Regions from separate parts of the Lichenihabitans psoromatis genome, predicted to be linked through region 1. Evidence: predicted binding sites of a transcription regulator. Region 1 holds the regulator's gene; each other region holds the start of a gene.
What was found. Region 1 encodes PhoB, which activates phosphate uptake and scavenging genes when phosphate is short. Its sites were predicted from a motif close to TGTCATNNANCTGTCAT; they were not measured.

Region 1 (7,553 bases):
TATGGCGCGCCTAGTCGACGATCTTTTGTCGCTGTCGCGGATCGAGCAGAATCTTCATCTCAAACCCAACAAGCCCGTCGATCTCGGGTCCGTTGTCAGGCACGTCGTCGATACGCTCGCGCCTCTGGCTCAGGAGAACGGCGCCCGCGTCGAGGTGGAGAGCAGCGAACCGGTCATCGTCTCCGGCGATCGCGACGAACTCGTCCGGGTGGCCGAAAATCTGATCGAGAATGCCATCAAATACGGCGGCCTTCCGCGACCACGCGACGGCGCCGCGGCAGCGCCCGCATCCTGCCATGTCGAGATCAGCATCGTGATCCACCGCCGCGTCGGCGTGCTGACGGTGCGCGATCACGGCCCCGGTATCGCGCCGGAGCATCTGCCGCGATTGACCGAGCGCTTCTACCGCGTAGACGCGGGGCAAAGCCGCGCCAAGGGCGGCACGGGACTCGGATTGGCGATCGTCAAACATATCGTGGCACGCCATCGCGGCCGCATGACGGTCGAGAGCGAAGTCGGCCAGGGCTGCGTCTTCACGGCTTCGATTCCGCTCTATCCACAGCCGACGCGGTGACGGTTTTGCCTCGGTGCCAAGCACCGGGCAAAGCAGCGCGTTATAAAATCGTCATCCAACTGTCGTAAAAATCCCGTGCGCTCGGGGTAATCGAGATCGCTCTGAAGCCGGTCGGCGAAAACGCACGGGCAAACGAACGCACGGACGGGATCGACATGGCACTTACCACGCAGGCCCAGGCCGGCACCGCGTCGACGGCAGATGCGAGACCGAGCCGGACGAGGAAACTAAAATGAGCGTGAACACGGTATTGGCGAGCGCGCCGCAAACGCAGACGCTGCCCGTTAAAGTGTCGATCAAGAACCTCAAGTTCTACTATGGCGACTCGCTCGCCCTAAAGGACGTGTCGCTTCCGCTCTACGCCAACACGGTCACGGCCTTCATCGGGCCATCGGGCTGCGGAAAATCGACCCTGCTGCGAATCTTGAACCGGATGTATGATCTCTACCCGCGCCAGCGCGCCGAAGGCGAGGTCATGCTCGACGGGAAGAATATCCTTCGCCCCGAGCAGGATCTGAACGAGCTCCGCGCGCGGGTCGGCATGGTTTTTCAAAAGCCGACGCCGTTCCCGATGTCGATCTACGACAACATCGCGTTTGGCATCAAATTGTTCGAGAAGCTGCCGAAGAGCGAGCTCGATGGACGTGTCGAAAAGGCGTTGCGCGGCGCCGCCTTGTGGAACGAGGTCAGCAACAAGCTGAACGCGAGCGGCCTGAGCCTCTCGGGCGGTCAGCAACAGCGCCTCTGTATCGCCCGAACCGTGGCGATCAGCCCGGAGGTGATCCTCCTCGATGAGCCCTGTTCGGCACTCGACCCGATCTCGACGGCACGTGTCGAGGAACTGATCGACGAGTTGAAGGCGAGCTACACGATCGTGATCGTGACGCATAGCATGCAGCAGGCTGCCCGCGTGTCCGACCGCACTGCCTTCATGTATCTCGGCGAATTGATCGAATTCGACGACACCAAGAAGATCTTCACCTCGCCGGCCCAGACGCGGACGCAAGACTACATCACGGGTCGTTTCGGCTAAGGCTCTAGACAGACGGGCGATCGTCGCACGGCGCGGCACCGCGCAACGATCGAGTCGCTCGACCGCCTCCCACCCTCTTGCGGATGATCCGCTCCAGCCGCGAAGGACCTCAAACATGCCCGAACATATCGTCAGCGCCTACGACAAGGAACTCGAGAGCCTCGGCCGCAAGATCGCCGAAATGGGCGGCATCGCCGAAAAGATGCTGTCCGACGCGATGGATGCGCTGACCAATAGCGACGTCGATCTCGCCCGTTCGGTCGTGGCGATGGACCCGCGTCTCGACATCCTGCAACGGCAGATCGAAGACAGCGCGATCCTGACGATCGCCAAGCGTCAGCCGATGGCGATGGATCTGCGCGAGATCGTAGCGGCCATCCGGGTGTCAGGCGACCTCGAACGGGTTGGTGACCTCGCCAAGAACATCGCGTCCCGCGCCATGAAGATCGCGTCCGAGCAGCGCCTGCCTCGCGCCGTTATCGGTTTGAAGCATATGAACGAATTGGCGGCGACGCAGCTGAAGGACGTTCTCGACGCTTACGCCCAGCGCGACGTCGAACAGGTTCAGGCTGTTTGGACCCGCGACGCCGAGCTCGATGCCCTGGAAGATTCGGTCTTCCGCGATCTCCTCACGTTTATGATGGAAGATCCGCGCAATATTTCGTTCTGTGCCCATCTCCTCTTCTGCTCCAAGAATATCGAGCGGGTCGGCGACCATACGACCAACATCGCCGAGACGGTCTATTACCTCGTCACCGGCGAAACCTTGCCGATGGATCGGCCCAAGGGCCGGATGTCGAGCCTGATCCCGACCGACGCCGCCGATGAGGTTGCCTGAGACTGGATCGGCTCGCCTCGTGTCGCCGATCATCCGGGCCATGTCGGAGACGACGGCGAGCCGTACAGGATGTGGCGATCACGATCATGCCCCCGGCTCATGGCGCGGACACGCCGCCTGACGCCCGGGCAAAGGAGCATTCGTCATGAATAGCATGCGGACCACGATCAAGAGCGGCTCCGTCGGGACGGCGCCGCACATCCTCGTGGTCGAAGACGAACAGGCGCTGGGGTTGCTGCTGTCCTACAATCTCGAGGCGGAAGGCTTCACGGTCGAACGTGTGGAGCGCGGTGACGAGGCCGAACTCCGCCTGAGCGAAATGCCGCCGGATCTCGTCATTCTCGATTGGATGCTGCCGGGCGTTTCGGGCCTCGAAATTTGCCGTCGCCTGCGTGCGCGTGAATCGACCCGGACGTTGCCGGTGATCATGCTGACGGCGCGCGGCGAAGAGGGCGAGCGCGTGCGTGGCCTGTCGGTCGGGGCCGACGATTACGTCGTGAAACCCTTCTCGGTGCCCGAATTGATGGCGCGGGTCCGGTCCCTGCTGCGTCGCTCGAAGCCGGAGCGTCTGGCCAATCGGCTCATGGCTGGCGACCTCGATCTCGATCGCGAGACCCGCAGGGTGCGCCGAGCCGGACGCGACGTTCATCTCGGCCCGACGGAATTTCGCTTGCTGGAATATCTAATGGAACGGCCGGGCCGTGTCTTCTCCCGCTCGCAATTGTTGGACGGGGTCTGGGGCATGTCGGTCGAGATCGACGAGCGCACGGTCGACGTGCATGTCGGGCGCCTGCGGAAATCGCTCTCGCGCGGGCGGGAACGTGATCCTCTGCGCACCGTGCGCGGCGCGGGCTATTCCTTCGACGAAACCTTCGGCAAAGCCTGAGGCCCGTTCCTAAAGCAGCATCATCTCCTGCGCGCGGATAATGACGGCTTCCTGGCGGAAAATCGTCTCGAGATGTTGCCGATAGTCGCTCCACCACGCGCGGTCGAGGTCATCGCACATGATCTCCATCACGACGATCTCGTCACGGCTGGTCGGCTGGCCACCGCGCTTCCAATGCCCCTCGGCCGGCGAGCGCGTATAGGCCGTGACGCCGCCGAAACGCTCGGTCAGAGCAGCCGCCATCGTCTCGTAATGCGATTTCGGAAACAGGCGACTATCATTGTCGAAAACCGGAAGCAGGACCTGAATCAACACCATGACGGCCTCGTGCATTTGACGTCGTCGTCTCCCCGCATCGTGGCGCCAAGCTTGTGGGCGACCTTGTCACATGCGTGCCATCCGAAAATCCGAAACTGCAACGAGACAGACCCTGGAGCCGCGAATGAACGACCAGCATACCCCCAATCCCATGTCGGATGTGCAACGGATCCAGAACGAGATCGCAGACAGCTTCGACGAGGAACTCGAACTTGAAATGGACGATCAGCGCCTCGAACAAGCGCTGGATTCGCTCTCCGACCATCCCGAGCGCGAGTCTCTCGATCGGCGGGTCTATTTCAAGGAGTTGTTCCGCCTGCAGCGCGATCTCGTGCGTCTGCAGGATTGGGTCCAGCACCAGAAGCTGAAAGTCGTGGTGATCTTCGAAGGTCGGGACAGCGCCGGCAAGGGCGGGGTCATCAAGCGCATCACCCAGCGGCTCAATCCGCGCGTGTGCCGCGTCGTGGCACTGCCGGCGCCGAGCGAGCGCGAGCGGACACAATGGTATTTCCAACGCTATGTGGCGCATCTGCCGGCCGCCGGTGAAATGGTGCTGCTCGATCGCAGCTGGTACAATCGCGCCGGGGTCGAGCGCGTCATGGGCTTCTGCACCGAAGCCGAGGTCGAAGAATTTTTCCGTTCGGTTCCAGAGTTCGAACGGATGCTGGTCCGGTCCGGCATCATCCTGATCAAATATTGGTTCTCGATCACCGACGAAGAGCAGGAATTCCGCTTCAACATGCGGATCCACGATCCGCTCAAGCAGTGGAAGCTCAGCCCGATGGATGTCGAATCCCGCAGCCGCTGGGAGGATTACACCAAGGCCAAGGAAGCGATGCTGGCCAAGACCAATATTCCGGAAGCGCCCTGGTGGGTCGTCGAGGCGGTTGATAAGAAGAAGGCGCGGCTCAATTGCATCGCGCATCTGCTTAGCCAGATTCCGCATGAGGACGTGCCCCGCGCGCCGGTCGTCCTGCCCGAACGCGTCCACCATGCCGATTACGTGCGCCATCCGGTCCCGGCCGAGATGCACGTTCCCTCGCGCTACTGACGCAAGCCAAAGGCCGACGCTTCCGGGCGTCGGCCACTCACCAGACGATCGCGCGCGCCTCAGGCCAGGACCGGCGCGCTGCTCAATGAAGGTCCCGATGTGAGCGATCCGCCGCGATGTTGCGGGCGTGGATCCAGGTTTTCGGCTGGGTCGTATCGCCGTCGCCGAGCGCGCATTGGACCATGACGCTGTCGCTCCAATGGCCGAATTTGTAGCCGACCGACGGCAGGATGCCGACGCGCTTGAAGCCGCATGATTCATGCAGCCGGATCGAGGCCTCGTTGGCGCCATCGATATAGCCAATAATCTGGCGATAGCCACCGGCCGCGCAGGCCTCGATCAAGGCCGGCAGCAACCGACGGCCGATGCCGGCATGCAGATGTTCGTGATGCACGTAGATCGAGTGTTTCAACGTGTAGCGGTAAGCGGGGCGCTTGCGAAACGGCACCGCATAGGCATACCCGGCCACAACGCCGTCCCGCTCGGCCACAAGATGGGGGAGCCGCTTTTTCCGCATCGTCTTGCGGCGGCGTTTCAGATCCTCGGCATTGGGCGGCTCGGGCTCATAATCGCCGAGTTCGCCGACGCCGCGCTGGATATGGTGCGCGTAGATGGCCAGCATCGCCGGCACGTCCGCATCCGACGACGGTCGGATCGTGATCTCTCCTGGACTCTCCAAGGTTAAAGCCCCTCGCGCGTCACGTAGGTATAAAACCGGATCGCGCCATCCGCCGCGACTTCCCGATAGAGCCCCTGGATTTCAGCCTCGAAGCCCGGGAACAGATTGGCGCTTCGCTCGAACATCTTGAAATAATCCAGCATCGGCTTCGACCGTTCGTTGATCCGCTCGCCCGGCACAAGGGTTCCGATGCCGGGCGGATAGACCAGCATCAGCGTCGTGGCGATGCGGCCGTCGATCTGGTCGATCGGCAGATAGTCGACCTTGTTGCGGGTTAATTGCTTCACGGCCTCGTGCGGCTCCATCACCATATCGGGCAGATGGGCTGGCGAAAACTGCGCCTTCTGCATCGCGCTGGTTCCGGCATCGCGGTGGAAGGCGTGGAAATCGTGACAGAGGTCGCGCAAGCGAAGGCCGCGATACCGTTTGGGGCGTCGATTGACGAATTCCGGCATGGCCTCCTCCAGCGGCACGTTTTCATCATGCAGCCGCTTGAAGGCGACGAGGGCACTGATCAACGTACCGGCCTTGCTGGACTCGACGCCCGGCGTCAGGAGGAACAGCAAAGAGTTGAGATCGTTCTTCTCCGCAACCACACGGTTTTCGCGCAGATATTGCGCCACGATCGGGGCCGGAACACCATGCTCCGCATAGGCGCCGGTCGTCCGGTCGAAGCCCGGCGTCAGGATGGTCAGCTTAGCCGGGTCCGTCATGGCGTAATGCTCGGCCACATGGGTAAACCCGTGCCAAGCCGCTCCCGGCGTATATTCCCAATATTGCCGGCCCGCTGCGAGTTCGTCGGTCGGCACGCTTTCCCAAGTGGCTTCGCGCGGCTCGTCGCCGTCGACGAGAGGCGGAAGGCTGACCTTGTCGGCCACGAAGGGATCGAAGAACCAACGGCGCAGCGGATCCTGCTCCTTGTCCTCGAACTCGCGCCGGATCGCGCGAAGCTTTTTCCGCAATTCGATGCCGAGCCGGATCGTATCATCCCACAGCACGACGCCGGAGCGGCCCTTCATCATCTGTGCGCCGACATCGAGCGAGGCGAAGATCGGATAGAAGGGCGAGGTCGACGCGTGCAGCAGGAAGCTTTCGTTGAAACGCCGATGCTCGACACGCCGGGTCTGCCCGCGGATGTGGCTATCCTTGGTGTGGATCTGCGAGGCCTGCGAAAAGCTCGCGAGCTGTTTATGCGTCGATTGAGTCGCGATGATACCAGGCGAGGTTTCGTCGAGTGATTTCAGGCCCATGGCGAAGCTTCCAGCAAATAGCGGATGGAACTTCATGAAGCCGGCCCAGGCCTCGTCGAACAGGATGTAGTCGCAGAGGTGGCCGATCTTGGCCAGGATCATCTCGGCGTTATAGATCGTGCCGTCATAGGTGCATTGCTCGATCACGGCGACGCGGAACGGCCGTTCGCGCTGCCACGCGTCCTTATCTTCGATCAGCGGATTGGTGCGGATCTTCTCGCGTATGGCCGCTTCATCCAGCGCCTCGTGATAGATCGGGCCGATCAGGCCGAAGGCGTTGCGATCGGTTTCGAGAAATACAGGGATGGCACCGCCCAAGAAGAGCGCGCCATGTACCGCCGCCTTGTGGTTGTTGCGGTCGAACAGCACGAGGTCACCGTCCGTGACGAGAGCCGACAGCACGATCTTGTTCGAGGCCGAGGTGCCGTTGAGCACGAAATAGGTCTTTTCGGCGCCGAAAATGACAGCCGCTTCCTTTTGGGCCTGCAAGGCCGGCCCCTCGTGGACCAGCAGATCACCGAGATCGAGCACCGAATTGTCGAGATCGTCGCGGAACACCGCCTCGCCGAGATGTTCGACGAAGATGCGCCCGATCGGGCTGCGATTGTAGAAGATGCCGCCATTATGGCCGGGACAGGTCCAGAGCTGGTTCCCCTCCTCCGCATAATCCACCAGCGCGCCGAAGAAGGGCGTCTTCAGCGTCTCGGCATATTGCTTCAGACGGCTGACGAGATTGCGAGCGATGAAATCCGGCGTTTCTTCCGCGAGAAAGATATAGCCGTCGATGAAGTCCAGCACTTCGACCGGAATATCCTCGAGGCGCTTGCGGCGCACCATGATGATGATCGGCATTTCGAGGCCGCGCTTCCGCATCAGGTCGATCAGCGCCGCGGCCTTGCCGTCGAGGCCGCGCTTGCCCCAATC
Region 2 (7,553 bases), 1.4 Mb from region 1:
GTTGGTGACCGAACAGGGAACGCGGCTCGTCAACGGCTATGGAGGCGAGACGCTCCGGAAGTTCGGTCTGAGCGGCGGGCTTAGCCCGTCCGATTTCCAGAACTCCATTGGCTCGGTCGTCGGGCAGGGCTCGAATTACCTCGTCGGCGTCTTGAAATCGCTCTGGTCAGGCGGCACGGCCTTGCTCAGTCTGCTGTCGCTGATGATCGTGACGCCCGTCGTCGCCTTCTACATCCTGCTCGATTGGAAAAGCATGATCGCGGCGATCGATGGGTGGGTGCCGCTTGCTCACCGCGAGGATGTTCGGCAGATCGCCCGCGATATCGATGCGGCCTTCGCCGGTTTCGCGCGCGGGCAGTCCATCGTCTGTATCTTCCTGGGGCTCTGGTATGGCATCGGGCTCACGCTCGTCGGGCTGAACTTCGGCTTTCTCATCGGCATTACGGGCGGCTTCCTGAGCTTCATCCCCTATGTCGGCTCGCTGGCCGTACTGCTCTTCGCGGTCGCGGTAGCGCTGGTTCAGAGCTGGCCCGATTGGACTCTCGTCGCTCTGACGGTCGGTGTCGTGACGACCGGGCAGTTTCTCGAAGGCAACATTCTCTCGCCGAATCTCGTCGGCGCCTCGGTGGGCCTGCATCCCGTTTGGGTCATGTTCGCCTTGCTGGCCTTCGGTGCCTTGTTCGGCTTCACCGGCCTCATCATCGCGGTTCCGCTCGCGGCGGCAGCGGGCGTTCTGGCTCGTTTCGCGCTCCGCAAATATCTGGTGAGCCCGCTCTACACCGGGGAGCCCGACGAGACGATCGCTGGACGCATCCCAAAAGCGCTGCGCCGCGAGGCGTGAACGACGTGCCTGGGGGCCTCCCATGCAGCAATTGACGTTCGATCTCAGCCTGCCGCCTCGATATGGGCGCGATGATTATCTCGTCTCGACCTCGAACGCCGCCGCTCTGGCGATGATCGACCGCTGGCCGGACTGGCCCGACAGCGTCATGATTTTGGTCGGGCCGAAGGGGGCTGGGAAAAGCCATCTTGCGGCTCTTTGGGCGGCGGACGCTAAAGCCATGGTCGCGACGGCCGATCTGCTCTCGGGGCCGGACCTGCCCACACTGCCGACCCGCCCCGTGCTGATCGACGATGCCGACCAGCTTGGCTCGAGCGAAGCGCAGTTGTTTCATCTGATGAACCTCGTGCGTGAACAGCATTCCGCTTTATTGCTGACTGCGCTGCAGCCGCCGGATCGTTGGGGACTAGCCACGCCGGATCTGCTCTCGCGTCTGCGGCTCGCCCCCATGGTCCGGATCGAACCGCCGGACGACGATCTAATGCGCGCCGTCCTGATAAAACTCTTCGCTGACCGGCAGCTCACGGTCGACGAGCAGGTGGTGGCCTATCTCTTGCTGCAGCTCGATCGGTCGATCGACGCGGCCCGACGCGTGGTCGAGGTGCTGGATCAATCGGCTTTGAGCCTCAATCGGAAGGTCACGCGCGCCATGGCGGCCAAGCTGTTAGAGTCCAACCAGGCGGATGAAGACAACCCGCTGGACCATGACCTTTAGGGACCGGCATGGGAGCGTCACGGTTGCGCTATATGGTGTCCGGCGAGGGCCAGATGCTATGGATGGAGTCGCAACCTGTTGCCGGCGATCCGTATGAGGCGGACACGACAGGCATAACGCTTTGGAGCATTCGAACCTGATGGACAGCGAACTGAAGGCCGATGAAGCGACCATCGCGAGCGCCGGCATTGATCTCGCAAGCTCACCCAAGCGGTTCATCAACCGGGAAATTTCCTGGCTTCAGTTCAATCGTCGCGTGTTGGAGGAATCATCCAACCCCAACCATCCGCTGCTCGAACGGCTTCGCTTTCTGTCGATCTCGGCCAATAATCTCGATGAATTTTTCATGGTGCGGGTTGCCGGTCTTCACGGACAGGTCAATTCCGGCGTTCGAACCGTCTCCCAAGATGGCCTGACCCCATCCGAGCAACTGGCCAGCATCTCGGCCGCCGTCGCGGATCTCGGCAACGAGCAGCAGCGGCTGTGGCTCGATCTCCGCGTCGAGCTGCAGGCCAACGGGATCGTGATCGTCGAGCCTCAGGATCTCGACCCGCAGGAGCGGACCTGGCTCGAAAACCACTTCCAGTCGCACGTGTTCCCGATTCTGACGCCGCTGGCGATCGATCCGGCGCATCCATTCCCCTTTATTCCGAATCTGGGCTTCACGCTTGCGCTCGACCTTGACCGCAAGGCGGACGGACGACGGCTTCATGCGCTGATCCGTATGCCGAGCAAGATCGATCGCTTTATCCGGCTCCCCGACCAATTCTCGCCCGGCGTCGTGCGGGTGGTCACGCTCGAGAACCTCATCGCGATGAACACCTCGCGGCTGTTCCCCGGCTATTCGGTCTATGGGCAGGGCGTGTTTCGAGTGATCCGCGACAGCGATCTCGAGGTCGAGGAAGAGGCCGAAGATTTGGTCCTGCTGTTCGAATCGGCTCTGAAGCGCCGTCGGCGCGGGTCGGTGATCCGCCTCGAACTCGATTCCAACATGCCAGAGGGTCTGCGGCTCCTGGTCGGGGAAGAACTCGACGTCTCGTCCGATCTCGCCTTCACGGTCGACGGCATGATCGCGCTCAACGAACTGTCGGAGCTCGTCTCGATCGAGCGGCCCGATCTCAAATTCCCACCCTATAACGTTCGCTTCCCAGAGCGGGTGCGCGACAATGGCGGTGATTGCTTTGCGGCGATCCGGGTCAAAGACCTCGTGGTGCACCACCCCTATGAGTCATTCGACGTGGTGGTGCAGTTCCTGACCCAGGCGGCACGCGACCCAAACGTCGTCGCGATCAAGCAGACGCTGTACCGCACCTCGAAAGACAGCCCGATCGTCCGCGCGCTGATCGAGGCCGCCGAAGCCGGCAAGTCGGTCACGGCCTTGGTCGAATTGAAAGCGCGCTTCGACGAAGAAGCCAACATCCGCTGGGCGCGCGATCTCGAGCGGGCGGGCGCCCAGGTGGTGTTCGGCTTCATCGAACTGAAAACCCACGGCAAACTTTCCATGGTGGTTCGACGCGAGGGCGGCAGCCTCGCGACCTATTGCCATGTCGGGACCGGCAACTATCACCCGCAGACGGCACGCATCTATACCGACATCTCGTTCTTTACGGCCGATCCTGCGATCGGGCGGGATGTCTTGCGGATTTTCAACTTCATCACGGGCTATGCCGATCCCGTCGGGCTCGAGCAGATGTCGGTGTCGCCGTTCACCTTGAAGCAAAAGCTGCTGGACCACATCGCCGCGGAAGCGGCCTTCGCCCAAGCCGGCAAGCCGGCCAATATCTGGCTGAAGTGCAACTCGCTCGTCGATCCCGACATCATCGATGCGCTTTACGCCGCCAGCGGGGCAGGCGTGCGGATCGATCTCGTCGTGCGAGGCATCTGCTGCCTGCGTCCGGGTGTGCCGGGCCTATCCGACAACATCCGCGCGAAATCCATCGTCGGCCGATTTCTGGAGCATTCCCGCGTCTACGCGTTTGGCGGCGGCTACGGGCTGCCGCACTCGAAAGCCAACGTCTACATCTCCTCGGCCGATCTCATGCCGCGTAATCTCGAGCGACGGGTCGAGGTCCTGTTGCCGATCAACAATCCGACCGTCCACGACCAGATCCTGAACCAGATCATGATCGCCAACCTGATCGATAATCAGCAGAGTTTTCGAGTTCTTCCGGATGGGAGCAGCCAGAGAATCGTCTCCGGGCCAGACGAGGAGCCGTTCAATGCCCACAATTATTTTATGACGAACCCCAGCCTGTCCGGCCGCGGCAAGTCGCTGAAAGAATCCAGCCCCAAAATCCTGCTCAAGCGTCTCAACAAGCGATGACCTTGATGCGCCTCGAGAGAAAGTCTTGCTTGTGACTGTTGTTCACCCCGCTCCGGGACGGTTGGCGGGTTCCCCTGTTGCGATCGTCGACATCGGATCAAATTCGGTTCGCCTCGTCGCTTATGAGTCGCTGTCGCGTGCCCTGACGCCGATCTTCAACGAAAAGGTTCTCTGCGGTCTCGGCAAGGGCGTCGCGACAACCGGGGTTTTGGCCCAGGATGCCATCGACAAAGCCCTCGCGGCCTTGCGGTGTTTCCGTGTCATGTGCCGCAATATGGAGATCACCGACATCTTCGTGCTCGCCACAGCGGCGACGCGCGATGCCTCGAACGGCCATCAATTCCTGGAACTCGCCCGGGCCGCGATTGGCACCGATATCGCGCTGATCGGCGGCCTGCGCGAGGCCGAACTATCAGCCAAGGGCGTTATTTCCGGCTTCCATCAACCGGATGGCATTGTCGGCGATCTTGGTGGCGGCTCCCTCGAACTCGTCGACGTCCGAGGCACCCGGATCGGGTCGGGTATTTCCCTCCCGATCGGCGGCTTGGCGCTTAGCGACCTGTCCAAGAACTCGCCGAAGCGGGCCGTCAAGATCGTGCGGGATGCCTTGGCGGCGGCTGCGCCGTTGAAGGATCTGAAAGGCCGAACCTTCTATGCGGTCGGCGGAACGTGGCGGGCGCTCGCGGCCCTCCACATGCGGCAGCGCGACTATCCGCTTCATGTGATGCACGGCTACGTCATTCCCGGCAATGACCCCGAGATCTTCTCGAGCTTGATCGAACCATCCGATACGGATGCCGCCGCATCGCTCGCGACGGTATCGGCGAGCCGGCGGCCTTTGCTCGGTTTCGGTGCCGTCGTGCTGGAAGAAGTCATTCGCATCGGCAAGCCCAAGGATGTCGTGGTGTCGACGCTCGGCGTCCGCGAGGGCATGTTGTTCGAGCGCTTGAGCGAAGAGGTTCGCCGCAAGGATGCGTTGCTGCAAGCGGCGGCCGAACTCAATGCGCTCCGGTCGCGAAACCCCCGCCATGGTCACGACCTCACCGCCTGGACCGACGAGCTGTTCACGACAGGGCTGATCGAAGAGACGGTCGAACAAAAACGGCTTCGTCATGCCGCCTGTCTGCTCTCGGACACGGCGTGGCGCGCCCATCCCGACTATCGCAGCGCGCAAGCCTTCAGCACGATCGCCAATGCGGCCTTCGTCGGCATCGATCATCCGGGGCGCGGATTTTTGGCCCTGGCGATCAACTATCGCTACGAGGGTCTCGATGGGGACGTGAATGCGCAGTTGCGCTCGCTCGTGCTGCCAGCCGGGATCGAGCGTGCAAAGCTTATCGGTGCGATCCTGCGAGTTGCCATCCAGGTGTCGTCGGCCATGGGGGGCGTGCTGCCGCGGGCGCCGTTGCGCTGCGGCAAGTCCAAGCTGACCCTCACGCTTCCGCGCGATCTCGCCGACTTGGCGACCGTTCGCCTCAACAACCGGCTGAAGCAAGTCGCCAAATTGCTCGGGCGTGAAGCGGAGATCAAGGTCGAGGACTGACGCTCAAGACAGAGCGATCGAGACGGTCGTCAGCTCTCGGGTGCGTCCTGCCACTCGAGAGCGACGACTTTGCCGCGCTCGACCGTGAGGGCGAGGCGGCCGTGTTTCAATTCAATGGCTTTGAGGCCGAAGAGGTCGCGACGCCATCCCTGGAGTGCCGGCACGTCCGCCTTGTCGTCGAGCGTGATGGCCTCGAGCTCGTCGACGGTGGCGATCATCTTGGCCGCGACGCCATGCCCTTCGGCGACCTGGCGGAGCAGGACCTTGAGCAGTTCGACAGTGGCGCCACAGGCAGAGCCGTTTCGGCGGTCTCGCTCGATCTTCGGCAAGGTTTTGGGGTCACGATCGAGCCCGCGTTGAACGGCCGTGACGACATCGGCGCCGGAGCGCGATCGATCCATGCCACGTGGAACTGCGCGAAGTTCCAGCAGTGACTCGATGGTTCGGGGCGCCGCCAGGGCGACCTCGATCAACGCGTCGTCCTTCAGGATGCGCGAGCGCGGCACGTCGCGGGACTGCGCTTCCTCCTCCCGCCATTTGGCGAGTTCCATCATGACGGCGAGATCGCGTGGCTTGCGAACGCGGGAGCGGAACCGTTCCCACGCGCTTTCGGGATGTTGCTCGTAGGTGGCGGGCGATGTCAGCGTCCGCATCTCGTCGCCCAGCCATGTCAGGCGACCCGTCTTTTCGAGCTGAGCCTTCAAGGTGCGGTAGATGTCGCGTAGATGCGTCACATCGGCGATCGCATAGGTGACTTGCGCCTCCGATAAGGGGCGCCGCGCCCAATCGGTGAAGCGGGACGATTTGTCGATCTGCACCTTGCAGATCGTCTGCACCAACTCGCCATAGGACACCTGATCGCCGAAACCGCACACCATGGCGGCGACTTGCGTATCGAAGATCGGGAAAGGGATGATGCCGGCGCTCTTCCAGATGATTTCGAGATCCTGGCGTGCCGCATGGAACACTTTGACGACGGCCGTATCGCGCATGAGCTGGAAAAACGGCTCGAGGTCGATGTCGGGCGCCAGCACATCCACGGCCAGGGCCTCGTCGGCCGATGCGATCTGGATCAGACACACCTTCGGCCAAAAGGTCGTTTCCCGAAGAAATTCGGTGTCGACGGTCACGAAAGGATGGGTCGCAAACCGCTGACAAGCGGCGGCGAGGTCGGAGGTGGTGGTCACAACGGTCATGTTTCGTCCATAGACGAATAACGCGTCCGATGCGAGGCACTTGCGCGCGGCATGACGCTCGCGATTGAGGCGTCGACCACCGTGCGGGGCGGCCTGACGTTTCTTGACATGCGGCAAGCGGCGTGGCCTGTTCCGCCGCTCTGACGAGCCGCCTTTTCGGCCGCGCGTTTTACGATGTCGACGAGATCATGATGCACCGTTACCGATCCCATACCTGTGGCGCACTCACGGCGGCCGATGCCGGCACGGAGGTGCGTCTCTCCGGGTGGTGCAATCGCATCCGCGACCACGGCGGCGTGCTGTTCATCGATTTGCGCGACCATTATGGCCTCACCCAATGCGTCATCGATCCGGAATCGCCGGCCTTCAAGGATGCGGAAGTGCTGCGGTCGGAATGGGTGGTGCGGGTCGACGGCTCGGTGCGGCTGCGGCCCGCCGGAACCCAGAACGCCGACATGCCGACGGGCGCGATCGAGATCTACGTCACTGCAATCGAGGTGCTCGGCCCCTCGGCCGAATTGCCGCTGCCGGTCGCGACTGAGCAGGAATATCCTGAAGAAACGCGGTTGAAGTACCGCTTTCTCGACCTGCGCCGCGAGCGGCTGCATAAGAACATCATGCTGCGCGGCAATGTGATCGACAGCCTGCGCTCGCGCATGAAGCGCCAGGGCTTCTTCGAATTCCAGACCCCGATCCTGACCGCGTCGTCGCCCGAAGGCGCGCGCGACTATCTGGTGCCCTCGCGCGTCCATCCGGGCAAGTTCTACGCGCTGCCGCAGGCGCCGCAGCAGTTCAAGCAACTCATTATGGTGGCGGGCTTCGACCGCTACTTCCAGATCGCGCCCTGCTTCCGCGACGAGGATGCGCGCGCCGACCGAAGCCCGGGCGAGTTCTACCAGCTCGATATCGAAATGAGTTTCGTGACCCAGGAGGAC
Region 3 (7,553 bases), 430 kb from region 1:
AGATGGCGAGTGAGATCCATCGCGAGCTCGAAACCGCCAGCCAGGATCTGCATCGGTCGACCATCGAGTTGCCGCGCGAAACGGCCGAGCAGGCCGCCGAGGTTCGTCGCGTGGTAAACGAGCAAGTCAAAGCGCTGCAGGATCTGACGGCGGTCATCGCCCGAACCAGCAACGGCAACGATGTGATCGAGCCCGCCTCGGCCCGACGGACAAACAGCACGGAGACCGCGGTCTCAACAGGGCGCGCGCCGGCGCGGGCGGCTGAGCCCCGTAGCCAGCAACTTGTGCCGGCACGTGCTCCGGTGCGGACGACAGACGCCACCCGCAATCCGGACGGGGGTCCGCGGCTTCCCGCTGCGGCGCGTCCTGCTCCGCTGACCGGCGAACGTGGCCCGGGGTGGTTGTCGGATCTTCTCGCTCGCGCCTCGTTCGACGATAATGTCGAGGCGTCAGAGGGGTCTCCGGCGTTGGAAGCGGTCAAGCCGCCTGCCCCGCAACAGGCCGCCTCCACAACGGCGGGGTCGCTCGCGAGCATCTCGTTCGATATTGGCCGGTTGATCGACGAGGCGGCAGCGACCCAAGCATGGGAGCGCTTCCGTCGGGGCGAGACCCACGTGTTCGGACGCTCGATCTACACGGCTCAGGGTCAACAGACCTTCGAGGAGGTCCGTCGCCGCTATCGCAGCGACGCGGACTTCACCGAGACCGTGAACCGCTACACGCAGGAGTTCGAGCGGTTGCTCAGTGAGGTCAGCCGAGACGACACCGACGGCAGCGTGACACGCCGCTATCTCTCCTCCGAGACCGGCAAGGTCTATACGATGCTGGCCCATGCGGCTGGGCGTCTCGGCTGACGTCGAGGAGCCTCCGTCCATGATGCGAACACTGACCGCCGCGATCGAGACCTTTCGGCTCGCGGCGCCATTCGTGATCGCGCGGGGCGCCAAGACCGTCAGCACGGTCGTGGTAGCCACTATTCAGCAGGGGGAGCATCGCGGCCGGGGCGAATGTGTGCCCTACGGACGCTATGGCGAGACGGTCGATAGCGTCTTGGCGCAGATCGCAAGCCTCCGGAACGCGATCGAAAACGGCGCCGATCGGGAGGCGTTGCAGAGCATGCTGCCTGCCGGAGCGGCGCGTAACGCGGTGGATTGCGCGCTGTGGGATCTCGAGGCCAAGCGCCTGGGTCTCCGGGCCGAAACACTGGCCGGTCTGCATCGGATCGGCCCGGCCACCACGGCCTACACCCTATCGCTCGGGACGCCGGACAGCATGGCCGATGCGGCGCGCGCGGCCGCAGAACGCCCGTTGCTGAAGCTCAAACTTGGGGGCGCTGGAGACCCGGACCGGATTGCGGCGGTGCGGGCGGCGGCACCGGATGCGGAGTTGATCGTCGATGCCAACGAGGCGTGGCGCGAAGACGACCTTGATCGCAACTTCGCGGCCTGTGTTGCGGCCCATGTCGCGCTCGTCGAACAGCCCTTGCCAGCAGGTCAGGATGGCGCTCTCGCCCGCATGACGCGCCCGGTTCCGGTTTGCGCCGATGAAAGTGTTCATGACCGAAACGGCTTGGCGGCCCTCGTCGACCGGTATGATGTGATCAACATCAAACTCGACAAGACGGGCGGCTTGACCGAGGCTTTGGCTCTGGCCGACGAGGGTGAGCGGCTTGGCTTCGGACTGTTCGTCGGGTGTATGGTCGGAACATCGCTCGCCATGGCGCCCGCGATGCTGCTCGCGCCACGCGCACGCTTCGTCGACCTCGACGGGCCGCTGCTCCTGGCTGAGGATCGGCCGCATGGACTGGTCTATGACGGGTCGATGGTTTATCCGCCGAGCGCGGAGCTCTGGGGCTAGGCCAGCGGCGTCGAGCCGCCCTATTCCATGACGGCCGCCTTCAGAATACAAACCATTGTGGCGCGCGCGAACTCGCCCGATCGATTGCGAATCGTGTGCGGACGGTCGCACCGGTAGCGAAGCGTCTCGCCAGCGCGAACGCGATCGGTCGCGCCCGCGACTTCAACCTCCAACTCGCCCTCGATAACAGATAGACATTCGATCGAGCCGCGCTGATGCGCCTCCGAATCCAGCATGCCGCCCGGATCGGCTGAAAAATCATACCATTGCAGCCATTCAACCGTCTTGATCCAGCCGATGATGGCCAACCGACACCGGCCATCGTCCGAAACAAGCATCGGCGTGTCGCCTCGGCTCGATTTTTCGACGAAGGGCTCATCCTCGGCCGCCTGCAGCACCCGGTCGATCGAAATGTCGAGAGCCTGCGCGAGTCGCCAGATGGTCGCGAGAGTTGGGTTGGTCTCGTTACGCTCGATCTGACTGATGATGGATTTGGCGACGCCGGATTGTTCGGACAGCTCGGACAACGACAAGTTGTAGGCTTTGCGGAGACGCTGAACCGTCTTCCCGAGTTGGCCTGAAACTGCGATGGCGCCCGCCTCGAGAGCTTTCGCTTTGTCCCGTCCTTCGACGCCCATCGGAAACGCACCTGCAAGTTGATCGTCGGACAAGCCCAAGCTTTGACCCGTCCAGCCTTCGCAGCCGTTTGCCATTCTAAACGATTTCGTTTGGATTATCGAACGAAACTTTGAATCATTCCGGTTCAACGACGTCGGTCTCTGGTCTGGCCCACCCGTCGCCTCGTTGCCAAATTGGCGCTCTGGACAGGATTTTGGGCTTATCCCGCACCGCAGCGGTGCCGAAGCTTCAATTTCGGGGCAATGTCACATCAGTGCCATGCCGCTGGGGACATGAGATACCAATCAGGGATTTTGGCTGGATGACGGCGATGACCCAAGACATTCGACATTTTCGATCGCTTTTCATTTCGGACCTGCACCTTGGAACCAAGGGATGTCAGGCCGGGCTCTTGCTCGACTTTCTCAAGCGGCACGACGCCGACACGATCTATCTCGTCGGTGACATCATTGACGGCTGGCGGCTGCGGAGTGGGTGGTATTGGCCACAGCTTCACAATGACATTTTGCAGAAGCTGCTGCGGAAGGTCCGCAAGGGCGCCCGCATGGTCTACATCCCTGGCAACCACGATGAATTCGCCCGCGAATATGTCGGCTATAATTTCGGCGGCGTCGAGATCATGCGCGACACCACCCATGTGACGGCGGACGGTCGGCGCTTCCTCGTCACCCATGGCGACGACTTTGATATCGTGGTCAGACATGCCCGCTGGCTCGCGCTTCTGGGCGACTGGGCCTATGAGGCGGCGCTGAAGACCAACACCTATTTCAACATCGTGCGGCGACGTCTCGGCTTTCCATATTGGTCCTTCTCGGCCTGGGCCAAGCTCAAGGTGAAAAACGCCGTCAACTTCATTGGATCGTTCGAGACGGCACTCGCCGAGCAGGCGCTGAAACACAATGTCGATGGCGTGATCTGCGGCCACATCCATCATGCCGTCATCCGAGAGATCAACGGCATCACCTACATCAACACCGGCGACTTCGTTGAATCCTGCTCGGTGGTGGTCGAGCATTACGACGGCAGTTTCGAGATCATCCGCTGGTTGATGCTGGGTCCGAGCATGGAAGCCGAGCCTGCCGACGTTGATGATCTGGGACAGGCGAAAGTCGCAGCCTGATGCGGATCGTTATTGCGACCGATGCTTGGCATCCGCAGGTCAATGGCGTGGTACGGTCGATCGAAGCGATGGCAAAAGCGGCGCGTCCGCTCGGTGCCGAGGTCGAGTTCCTGACGCCGGAGGGCTTTGCCTCGGTCAGCATGCCGACCTATCCCGACATTCAGTTGGCCTTCGCGACGTCGCCTGCCGTGGCACGGCGGATGGCAGATCTGAAACCAGACCATATTCATATTGCGACCGAAGGCCCGATTGGCCTCGCGACCCGTCACTATTGCCGCCGGGCCGGGCTGGTCTTCACCACCAGCTACCACACGCAATTTCCCGACTATATCGCGGCGCGTGCTCCGATTCCGAAGCGTCTGACATTTGCGGCTTTGCGCTGGTTTCATAACGGCAGCGCCGGAACCATGGTGTCGACCGGCAGTATCGAGCGTGAATTGACCGCCAATGGCTTCCGCAACCTGATGCGCTGGTCGCGCGGCGTCGACCAAGACATGTTCAAGCCACGCGCCATGTCCGTTCTCGACCTGCCGCGCCCGATCTTTCTCTCGGTTGGCCGTGTCGCTGTCGAAAAGAACGTCGAGGCGTTCCTGTCGCTCGACCTGCCCGGCTCGAAGGTTGTCGTCGGCGATGGTCCGGCGCGGGAGGATCTGCAGGCGCGCTTCCCCGATGTCACATTTCTCGGCATGCAGACCGGCGAGGCGCTTGCGGCGATCTACGCGAGCGCCGACGTCTTCGTCTTTCCGAGCCGCACCGACACGTTTGGGATCGTGCTGCTCGAAGCGCTGGCGAGCGGTCTTCCGGTCGCGGCGTATCCGGTGCCCGGCCCGAACGACGTGATCGGAGAGAGTGACGTTGGGGTGCTGGACGAGAATCTGGAACTCGCCTGTCGCAAGGCCCTGACGGTGGCGCGCGACAAGGCACGAGCTTTCGCACTGAGGTTCACCTGGACCGAAAGCGCCCGGCAATTCCTCAACAATGTCATGCTGGCGCGAAGCGCCAGCCCGCAGCCGCTGGCACAGCGAATTTCCGACGTCGCTTAGAGTATCGGCCCACGGGACCCCCTAACGGACATCCGGCGCGGCCTTTTCGGACATGCTCACGCATAGGCAGGCACCGACGGGTCGCCCATGAGGCTGCCGTCGGCGCTGATTACGCGGATGCGTCAGGCGTCCTCGGCCTCGTCCGGAAGGTCGATGTTGATGGTCCGCATGTCGCGGCTGTAGATCAGGATTTCGCGCTTCCCGGCATGGTTGGCAGGCGCCACGATGCCTTCCTTTTCCATCCGTTCGACGAGCGACGCGGCCTTGTTGTACCCCACCGAGAGGCGGCGTTGGATATAGGAGGTCGAGCACTTCTTGTCGCGCAACACGACTTTGACGGCTTGTTCGTAAAGATCGTTGCCATCCTCGCTCATGGCGCTTTTGTCGAACACGGCGCCGTCTTCGGTGCCCTCCTCGCCCGCGACGGCGTCGGCGGTCTGCTCGGTATCGTCGACCGTGACGTCGAGATATTCGGGCTGGCCCTGCGTCTTGAGATGCGCGACCACGAGCTCCACCTCATGGTCGGACACGAAGGGGCCATGCACGCGGCTGATGCGCCCGCCGCCCATCATATGCAGCATGTCGCCCTGCCCGAGCAGTTGCTCGGCGCCCTGCTCGCCCAAGATCGTGCGCGAGTCGATCTTGGACGTGACCTGGAAGGAGATGCGGGTCGGGAAATTGGCCTTGATGGTGCCGGTAATGACATCGACCGAGGGCCGCTGCGTCGCCATGATGAGATGGATGCCCGCCGCGCGCGCCATCTGGGCGAGCCGCTGGATCGCGCCTTCGATCTCCTTGCCGGCCACCATCATCAGGTCGGCCATCTCGTCGACGATGACGACGATATAGGGCAGGACCGTGAGATCCATCTCTTCAAGCTCGAAGATCGGTTCGCCGCTCTGGCGGTCGAACCCCGTCTGCACCGTGCGGGTGATGACTTCGCCCTTGGCCTTCGCCTCGGCGACCCGGACGTTGAACCCGTCGATGTTGCGGACACCAACCTTGGACATCTTCTTGTAGCGATCCTCCATCTCGCGCACGGCCCATTTCAGCGCCACGACGGCCTTTTTGGGATCGGTCACGACCGGGGTCAGAAGATGCGGGATGCCGTCATAGACCGACAATTCCAGCATTTTGGGATCGACCATGATGAGGCGGCACTCTTCCGGCTTCAGCCGATAGAGCAGCGACAGGATCATGGTGTTGATCGCGACGGACTTGCCCGAGCCGGTGGTGCCGGCGACGAGCAGATGCGGCATCCGGGCCAGATCAACGATGACGGGTTCACCGCCGATCGTCTTGCCGAGCGCGATCGCAAGCTTGTGCTTGGATTGCGAGAAATCCTCCGATGCCACGAGTTCGCGCAGGTAGACCGTGTCGCGACGCTGGTTGGGCAATTCGATGCCGATGACGTTGCGGCCCTGGACGACGGCGACGCGGGCCGAAATGGCCGACATCGACCGAGCGATATCGTCCGCAAGGCCGACCACGCGGGAGGATTTGATGCCCGGCGCGGGTTCGAGTTCGTAGAGCGTCACGACCGGACCGGGCCGCACGTTGATGATCTCGCCGCGAATGCCGAAATCCTCGAGAACTCCTTCGAGCAAGCGCGCATGCTGCTCCAACGCATCGCGCGTCATCACGATGCCGGTCGACTTCACCGGCTCGATCAGAAGATCAAGCGGCGGGTGCTCATAAACCCATTCGCCGCGCGGACCCCGAACTCGGATCGGTTTGGCGGTCTGGTGCAAATTGCCCATCATCGACAGATGCAGGGCGTTGATGGGCGGCATCGATGGGCGGATCATCTCGACGACGCTGGACGCGACGGCCGCCATGGGAGCAGGCGCTTCCGCCAAGCTCTGATCGATCAGATTGGCGTCATCACCGTTCTGTTCATCGCTTTCGATCGCGTCCGGTTCCAGATTGAAATCCTCCTGCGGCAGAGGCGCGTCGACCACCTGAGTGGCGCTCAGAAAGCCCGCGAGAGCTTCGCGGACATTGTCCTGCTCTGCAGGAATGACCGGCAGCGCGATGGCGCCGAGCAGCACGACGCGGCCCCACGGCTGAACCAGATGCGTCTCCACGTCGAGGTCGGCGTCGCCGGGCAAAATGGTCGCATCCGTTTCCACCGCAGGCATTACGCCCGCGATGTCGTCGTCCACGGCGACGACCAGTCGGCCGACCTCAAAAGCCTCAGCCATCACCCCGTCGATCGCGTCCTGTGCCGTGGCGTTCGGCGAAATTGTCGAAGGCGCATCTGCGGCAACTTCCGGCTCGATCCGTGACAAAATGCGATCCGGGGTCCGCGTATTGCGAACGTTGGGCGGCAGCACGTAAGGGCTTCGGTCAAACGAGGAGGTGACGGCCGCAATCGGCGCAGACGCCTCATCTCGCCTGTCGCGATCCTCACGCGCTTGCTGCAGGTTGACGACCTCATCGTCTTTGAGAGGGCCGACCTGTGCCCACATCCCTCTCTCTTGCATGAGGATATGGTCGGGCGTTCGGGTGAACCGCACATTCGTCGGGTCTTTGAAGGGCTCCAGCCACGGCGGGATGACAAACCGCAGATCGGGGTTCTCAGAGGTGGTAGCGCCGGAGGGGACGGCGGGCGCGGCGCGAAGCTGGTCGGCGGGTGATTGCCCCGCCGCCATCATTTGCGCCAGGTAGTTCTGCAACCAGGTTTCGACATTGCCGGTGATGTGGCCGAGCATGGCGGTGTAGAGCGCCTGCCAATCGGCCATATCCCGCGCCGACGCCGTCGAATTGACGGTCGAGCGACCGGTCCCCTGATCCACGGGAGGCATGATCATATCTTTCGGAGGATGCATGAGAAAGGCTGCATGGGAGACATCGAAAACCGGCGACCGGCGATGACTCACCATGAATTGTTG
Region 4 (7,553 bases), 780 kb from region 1:
GGCCGTAAACGTGCCGATGCCGTAGGGCGGGCCGGCGAAGACCGATGACAGGCCCGGGATATTTGCAAAGGTGCCGATCAAAGCCGGCTCGATATATTGCTGCAGGAAGGGCGCCAGAACAAACAGGCCCCAGATGCCGTAGATGATCGACGGAATGCCGGCCAGAAGCTCGATCGCGATGCCGAGAGGGCGACGCAGCACGGGCGGGCAAAGCTCAGTCAGGAAGATCGCGACGCCGATGCCGATCGGCACGGCGATCACCATGGCGATGATCGAGGTCGTGATGGTGCCGGAGATCGAGGCGAGGGCGCCGAATTTGTCAGTGACCGGGTTCCAGGTCTCGGTCGTGATGAAGTCGAAGCCGAACGCCTTGAAGGCGGGGATCGAGCCGCTGACCAGCGAGGCGATGACGCCACCGAGGATGATCAGCACCGCGATCGCGGCGATTTGAGTCATATATTTGAAAACGACGTCGCCGGTCTTGAGCGAGGCCAGAGCCTGGGCCCGTCGTCCTACGCTCGATTGAGCGGGACTTGCCCGATCCATTGTCACATCGGCCACTGATCTTCTCCGCGACAGCCTCGGCCCGAGCACACGGCTCTTTGGCCCGGCGTCGATGCCACGTCTTAAAAAAGAGGGAGGCGTTCAGCCTCCCTCCGTCCGAACGGCGCCTTACTTGGCGGCGTAGATCGGCTTGCCTTGAGCGTCGACGATGTCGGCAGTCCAGGTCTTCTTGATGAGCGTGACGACCGAAGCCGGCATCGGGATGTAGTCCAGCTCTTCGGCCATCTTGGTGCCCTTCTCGAAGGACCAATCGAAGAACTTCAGAGCTTCGCCGACAGCAGCCGTGTCGGAGGGCTTCTTGTGGATCAGCATGAAGGTCGACGCCGTGATCGGCCAAGACGTCGCGCCGGGCTCGTTCGTCAGGATCTGGTAGAAACCGGGAGCATGAGCCCAGTCGGCATTGGCAGCAGCGGCCTGGAAGCTTTCCGAGGTCGGCGACACGGTCTTGCCATCGGCATTGATCATGTTCGCGTAGGTCATCTTGTTCTGCTTGGAATAGGCGTATTCGACGTAGCCGATTGCGCCCTTGGTCTGGCCGACGCCAGCTGCGACGCCCTCGTTACCCTTCGAACCGAGACCGACCGGCCACTGAACCGAAGCGTTCTCGCCGACGGTCGACTTCCAGTCAGGCGAAACCTTGGAAAGATAGTTGGTGTAGTTGAAGGTCGTGCCCGACCCGTCCGAACGATGCACGACGGCGATCGCTTGGCTGGGCAGCTTGACCTTGGGGTTCAGCTTGACGATGGCGGCATCGTCCCACTTGGTGATTTTGCCGAGGTAGATCTGTGCGAGCACCGGGCCATCGAGAACCAGTTCGCCCGGCTTGACGCCGTCGAGATTCACGACGGGAACGATGCCGCCCATGATCTGCGGCCACTGAGCCAGACCGTTAGCATCGAGATCCTTGACGGTCAGCGGAGCGTCGGTGGCGCCGAACGTGACCGTGTTGGCCTCGATCTGCTTGATGCCGCCGCCGGAACCGATCGACTGATAGTTCAGGCTGTTGCCGGTTTCCTTGCGGTAGGCGTCGGCCCACTTGGCAAGGATCGGGTAAGCGAACGTGGAGCCCGCGCCCGTGATGCTGGCCGCGTTCGCGCTGCCCATCGAGACTGCTGCGGTAATCACGGCCGCACAGAGCAATTTATCGAGTTTCATTCGTCGCCTCTCATGTCGTCAGACCGCTAAGCGCCACGGCGATGCCAAAAGGCAGGCACACACGCCGGACACGCGGTCACGACGGCTTCTAGTCGGTCTCTGAGATGGGTTTACGACGGAGATATGACAGTTGGGCGACAATGACGGCAACGACCCCATGCGAAATGTTTGATTCCGAACGATCAGGCGGTTTGTGCAACTCGGCTTGACGCGCGGTTCAGGTCCGATCGCCGAGGCCAGACATGGCTGCGGTGAGAGGTGCGGTCCAGCCCGGAACCTTCACGGCTAGGAGGATCAACGGCTGGTCCGCGACGGGTGCGACTGCGGCGGGTGCGGCGGGTGCGTCGGCCAATCCGGTCAAGCCAGGCTGGAAATGGTCGGCTCCGAACCCCGTACGATCGAGCGTGATCGAGCGATCGGCCTGCGGCACGGAACGGCCGTCACGATCCTCGACGAGGGTTTTGACGGCAATCCGTCCCGACGCGATGCCGGTGAGGAGCAGCTTGACCCGAGCGCCATCCGGTCGGCTGAGCCCGAACGTGACGACGCATCCGCTATCGATCGGGCAAGGGACGCGCGTCTCGCGCGTCACATTCCAGTCTTGATCCATCTGGGCGACATAGACCTCGGTTCCATCCGACGGTTCTGCGACCGGCACGACGGAGGAGGCTCCGCTCCACCCAGACAGGATGAGCGATGCGGCGAAAACCGGAATGAACTGCATGGGGGCCAAGTCTCCAAAGGCGCTGAGCACCATCGGACACGTTAGCGAGAATTAATCAATAAGATATTAACCGTCCCATGCGTGTTCGGAAGAATCGTCCTATTTGACGCCTTCGGCATCCTTCGTCGGCAGGCTGCTCATGCCGATCCGCCATTCCGCCGGCGCCAAAAGCACGCGATGGCGCTTGTCGGCCTCGAACGGCAAAGAGGGACGGTTGAGATCGATATATTTTCCGATCTGCCCCACGTAATCTCCGGCCTGCTTCCAAATGCCGATATTGTAAAACGCCGAGTAATCGGGCGAGTTAGCGTCGATCGAGGCCCAGCTGATCCACGGATATTTGTCTTTGCTTTCAGGCGTGGTCATGAATTCGGCGACGAGGCCCGTCCGATCGGACACGACGGATTTTTTCGCCCAATAGTCTAGAAACTCCTGCTCGTGGCCTTTCTTGATTTTCCATTCCACCACGATGATGCGTGCTTGATCGAACGCATTTGCGGTTGCGGCAGGGGCAGGCGAGGCAAGGGCAGGCGAGGCAGGCGCGGGGGTCGCGACCGACGCTGGCGGTGTCGCCGCAGGTGTGCCGGCCACCTCGGCCCATGCGAGGCTGGGCATGATGGCGAGCGAAACGGCAGCCAAAACGGGAAAGAGGCATCGACGATCAAGTAGTTGTACAGTGATACGCACGGATTAACTCCATCTCGACAGCACTGCGCCCGTTAATTATCTCGAACGTAAGTGCAGAAGAACGCTTGGTAGACGAAGCATCCAAACACGAAGGCGCTCGAGAGACGAGCGTTAAGGTAAATAAAACGTTAAGATTGAAAGTCTTGGTTAACGCGCGTCTTGCGCCGTCAGACAGACTAGGGCCGGGAGTAGGGGCGCGGTGTCGGGCGCCAATCGTCGGGGGCGAGTTCGAAGGCCTCGAAGCGAAAGCCGGGCGCGACCGTGCAGCCGACCAGCGTCCACGATCCGAGGCTGACGGCGGTCTGCCAGGTTCCGGCTGGCACCACGATCTGGGGCGTGTGCCCGAGATCGAGAGCGGGGCCAAGATGCTGGGCCGCCGCGTCGTGACCATTGTGCGACAGGGTCAGAACCAGCGGTGCTCCGGCGTGATAATGCCAGATTTCAGTGGAGTCGATGCGGTGCCAGGCCGAAACCTCCCCAATGTCGAGGAGAAACAGAATAGCGGTCGAGATCGACCGCCTGTTCTGATCGACACGCGGATCGCGAAAGGTCTCGCGATAATGGCCACCTTCGGGATGGGGCAGCAAGCCGAGCAGACGGATGACCTCGCGGGCCTTCATGGCCCCGGTTGGGCCGCCGCCGGACGAGAAGGCGCTCATCGCGATCAGGCCTTGTTCTTGCGTTCCCGCAAGTCCGCGAAGACGGCGGCCGGGTCGGCACCGGCCATGCCAACCGCTGTCTGCACGTCGGGATTGTCGGCGCGCAGGAACGGGTTGGTGGCGAGTTCGATCGCGAGGGTGGTCGGCAACGTCGGCTTGCCCTCCGCCCGAAGAGCCTCGACTTGGGCGGCACGCTCTTTCAGAACGACGTTGGTCGGATCGACCGTGAGAGCGAACCGCGCATTCGAGACCGTATATTCGTGGCCGGCATAAATGTTGGTTTCGAGCGGCAGATGCGTCAGCTTCATCAGCGAATCATACATCGTGTCGAGCGGGGTCTCGAGCACCCGGCCGCAACCGAGCGCGAACAGTGTGTCGCCGGCAAATAATGTGTCCTGCGCCTCGAACCAATAAACGATGTGGCCCGCCGTGTGGCCGGGCGTTTCGATCACCTTCGCGGCTAGTTCGCCGACTCTGACGGTATCGAGTTCGTTCACGGTCAGGTCGACGCCGCCGATCTTGGCTGCTTCCTTGGCGGGCGCGACGACGCGGACGTCGGGAAACCGTGCCTTAAGGCCCCGAATGCCTTGCACGTGGTCGGCGTGGTGATGGGTCACCAAGATATCGGTGAGGGTCCAGCCCTGGGCATCGAGGGCCGCAAGGACCGCCTCGGCGTCGGGGGCATCGATACTCGCCGTCGCGCCGGTCGCGGAGTCATGAACCAGCACCCCATAATTGTCGACGAGGCAGGGGAATTGGACAAAATGAGCGGTCATGGGCGGCCTCAAGAGTGGCGTCTATGGCGAGACGTGCCGTTCAGCCGGCATCGTCCTCGGGAATCATGGGCGAAACGCGCAACTGCGCGAGAAGATTGCGGGTCTTCCGCAGCACTTCAAACCGAAAACCGTGGAATTTAAAGATCTGCCCGGTTTCGGGAATGGCTTGAGCCTCGTGGATCACAAGGCCCGCGATGGTGGTGGCCTCGTCGTCGGGCAGGCTCCAATTCATGACGCGGTTCAGGTCGCGGATTGGCACGGACCCTTCCACGATCACGCCGCCGTCAGGCTGCAGACGCACGCCCTGGGCCGCAACGTCGTGCTCGTCGATGATATCGCCGACAATCTCCTCGAGAATATCTTCGAGCGTCACGAGACCCATGACTTCTCCGTATTCGTCGACCACCAGCGCAAAATGCAGCTTGCGCTTCAGGAACGCCTGCAATTGGTCGCGCAAGGTTGTCGTCGCCGGCACGAACCAAGTCTCGAAAGCGAGGTCCTCGATGGTCAAGCTGGCGGCATCGCCATGCGCCTCGTTCAGGGCCCGCAACAACTCCTTGGCGTGCAACACCCCAACGATATCGTCGGGTTGGCCGCGCCACAGCGGCAGGCGCGTATGGGGAGACGCCAGCGCCTCACGCACGATCTCCTGCGGCGGCAGATCCGCGTTGATGGTCCGCATCTTGGTCCGGTGGATCATCACGTCTTCGACCGTCAGATTGCCGAGATCGAGCAAACCGCCGAACATGTCGCGGTCGCCGCGCTCGACACCGCCCTCCCGGTGCAGGAGATCGACGGTGCTCTTCAATTCGTCATGGCCCGACAGAATAGAGCGCCCCTCGCTAAGCGAGACGCCGAATACCATGAGGATGCCTTGGACGATTACCTCGACGCCCTTCAGCAACGGCCCGAAGACCGCCACGATCACCGATGCGGCCGGCCCGAAGAAAAAGGAGACGCGCTCGGGATGATTGATCGCGATCGTCTTCGGCATGACTTCGGCGAAGACCAACAGCAGGAACGTCATGATGCCGGTCGCGTAGAGCACGCCCCGATCGCCGAACACGCCCACCAGAACACTGGTCATCAGCGCGGATGAGCCGATGTTGGCGATATTGTTGCCCAGCAGCATGGCGCCGATCAGACGGGCGCGGCTTTCCAAGAGGCGCGTCACCGTGGCGACGCGTTTCGCACCCATCACCTTTTCCATGGCATGGATCCGGGCGCGGGATGTCGCGGTCAGGGCTGTCTCGGCGCTCGAAAAGCAAGCCGACAGCACGATGCAGATGACCACGATACCGATGTCGAGCCAAAAATCGCTGACGCCGACGGCTGGCAACGGATCCACGGTCAGTTTCTCCCCATTTCATCGGTCAAGAAGGATCGCACATCGGCGGCATCGACCCCTTTGGCGATGTAGCTGCGCCCGATCCCATGGGCGAGAATAAACGTCAGGCTGCCCCGTTGGACTTTCTTGTCCTGCCCGATCGCATCCAGCATCGCATCCGGCGATGCGTTGAAACCGGGCACGTCCCTGATTTCAGTCGGCAGGCCGGCGGCTTGGAAGTGCCGCGCCACGCGGTCGGCATCCTGGCCCGTCCCGACGCCGAGCCGGGTCGAGAAGCGGAATGCGAGGCAAATGCCGAGAGCCACGCCTTCGCCATGCACCAGCCGCGCGCCGTCATACCCTGTCAGTCGCTCAAACGCATGGCCGAATGTGTGGCCGAGATTGAGGAGAGCCCGATCGCCCTGCTCGGTTTCGTCGCGCGCCACGATGGCGGCCTTCGACCGGCAGGCTTGTGCGATCGCCTCGATCCGCTCGGGGCCGCCGGCCACGATCGCAGCTCGGTTGCGCTCCAGCCATTCGAAGAAAGCCGCGTCGTCGATCAGGCCATATTTGGCAAGTTCGGCATAGCCGGCCGTCAACTCGCGGCGCGGCAGCGTGTCGAGCGCCCCAACATCGGCCAAAACGAGAGTTGGCTGATGGAAGGCACCGACGAGATTCTTGCCGACCGGAGAGTTGATGGCGGTCTTGCCACCAACGGATGAATCCACCTGCGCCAGCAAGCTGGTCGGGATCTGCACGACCCGCATCCCGCGCTTCAGGCTCGCGGCCGCAAAGCCTGCGAGATCGCCGACGACCCCGCCGCCCAGCGCCACGACGAAGTCGCCACGTTCAAAGCGACCTGAGAGGATTGCGTCACAGACGGTGGCAAAGCCTGCGTAGGATTTCGAGCTCTCGCCCGGTTCGATCATGATCGAAGCATGTCGGATGCGGGCGGCATCAAGGCTTGCGGTCAGTGGGCCAAGATGGTGCCGTGCCACATTCGTGTCGGTCACGATCGCGCATGCGGACTTGGGATCGAGGCGGCGGATGTGAGCACCCGCCTGCGCAATCAGGCCGGGCCCGATGACGATATCGTAGGAGCGGGGTCCGAGGTCGACCCGGATCGTGACGCCCAACCCCTCCGAGGTGGGAGAGGTTGGGTCGTTTGACGTCGATGATGATGCAAAAGGCATTGTGTGACGCGAGGGTCGCTTTCAGAGGGCGGACGAGCGCCGCTCGATGGCCGCGAAGATGTCTTCGACGACGGCATCGTGTGGCCCATCCCGGGAAATGACGGTCATATCGGCTTGGGCATAGATGGGGTAGCGCTCGTCGATCAGGCGGCGCATCGTCCCTTCGGGATCGGCCGTCTGCAGGAGGGGCCGATTTTGCCGCTTCCGAACCCGCCGCATCAAAATATCAAACTCGGCCTTCAACCAGATCGATACGGTGCCGCTCATCAGCGCCGATCGGGTCGGCGGATGGATAAATGCCCCGCCGCCGGTCGCGACGACGCGCTGCCCCTCCGACACCAATCGCCCGACGATTTTGCATTCCCGGTCACGAAAATACGGCTCGCCGTGACGCTCGAAGATTTCAGGAATGTTCATCCGGGCGGCAGCTTCGATCTCGTGATCAGAATCGACGAAGTCGAGGCCAAG

Region 2: EY713_RS17080 (RNA degradosome polyphosphate kinase) is a predicted target of PhoB. The motif match lies at 1,650-1,666, and genes of this name have one in related genera.
Region 3: EY713_RS12515 (UDP-2,3-diacylglucosamine diphosphatase) is a predicted target of PhoB. The motif match lies at 2,740-2,756, and genes of this name have one in related genera.
Region 4: pstS (phosphate ABC transporter substrate-binding protein PstS) is a predicted target of PhoB. The motif match lies at 1,843-1,859, and genes of this name have one in related genera.

Annotation. Positions count from the first base shown of each region.
Region 1 is NZ_CP036515.1:2,254,877-2,262,429, reverse strand. It holds gene EY713_RS10545 (ATP-binding protein) at 1-574, shown strand, start outside; gene pstB (phosphate ABC transporter ATP-binding protein PstB) at 807-1,607, shown strand; gene phoU (phosphate signaling complex protein PhoU) at 1,723-2,445, shown strand; gene phoB (phosphate regulon transcriptional regulator PhoB) at 2,591-3,331, shown strand; gene EY713_RS10525 (hypothetical protein) at 3,341-3,649, opposite strand; gene ppk2 (polyphosphate kinase 2) at 3,774-4,700, shown strand; gene EY713_RS10515 (GNAT family N-acetyltransferase) at 4,783-5,322, opposite strand; gene EY713_RS10510 (Orn/Lys/Arg family decarboxylase) at 5,382-7,553, opposite strand, start outside.
Region 2 is NZ_CP036515.1:3,650,806-3,658,358, reverse strand. It holds gene EY713_RS17090 (AI-2E family transporter) at 1-841, shown strand, start outside; gene EY713_RS17085 (P-loop NTPase family protein) at 864-1,556, shown strand; gene EY713_RS17080 (RNA degradosome polyphosphate kinase) at 1,696-3,879, shown strand; gene EY713_RS17075 (Ppx/GppA family phosphatase) at 3,911-5,422, shown strand; gene rnd (ribonuclease D) at 5,452-6,618, opposite strand; gene aspS (aspartate--tRNA ligase) at 6,810-7,553, shown strand, end outside.
Region 3 is NZ_CP036515.1:2,685,546-2,693,098, reverse strand. It holds gene EY713_RS12530 (apolipoprotein A-IV repeat region-like domain-containing protein) at 1-854, shown strand, start outside; gene dgcA (N-acetyl-D-Glu racemase DgcA) at 877-1,857, shown strand; gene EY713_RS12520 (helix-turn-helix domain-containing protein) at 1,878-2,495, opposite strand; gene EY713_RS12515 (UDP-2,3-diacylglucosamine diphosphatase) at 2,798-3,616, shown strand; gene EY713_RS12510 (glycosyltransferase family 4 protein) at 3,616-4,659, shown strand; gene EY713_RS12505 (DNA translocase FtsK) at 4,782-7,466, opposite strand.
Region 4 is NZ_CP036515.1:1,477,451-1,485,003, reverse strand. It holds gene pstC (phosphate ABC transporter permease subunit PstC) at 1-456, opposite strand, end outside; gene pstS (phosphate ABC transporter substrate-binding protein PstS) at 673-1,719, opposite strand; gene EY713_RS06910 (hypothetical protein) at 1,937-2,443, opposite strand; gene EY713_RS06905 (hypothetical protein) at 2,543-3,130, opposite strand; gene EY713_RS06900 (cupin domain-containing protein) at 3,307-3,750, opposite strand; gene gloB (hydroxyacylglutathione hydrolase) at 3,795-4,565, opposite strand; gene EY713_RS06890 (HlyC/CorC family transporter) at 4,606-5,913, opposite strand; gene aroB (3-dehydroquinate synthase) at 5,916-7,028, opposite strand; gene EY713_RS06880 (shikimate kinase) at 7,107-7,553, opposite strand, start outside.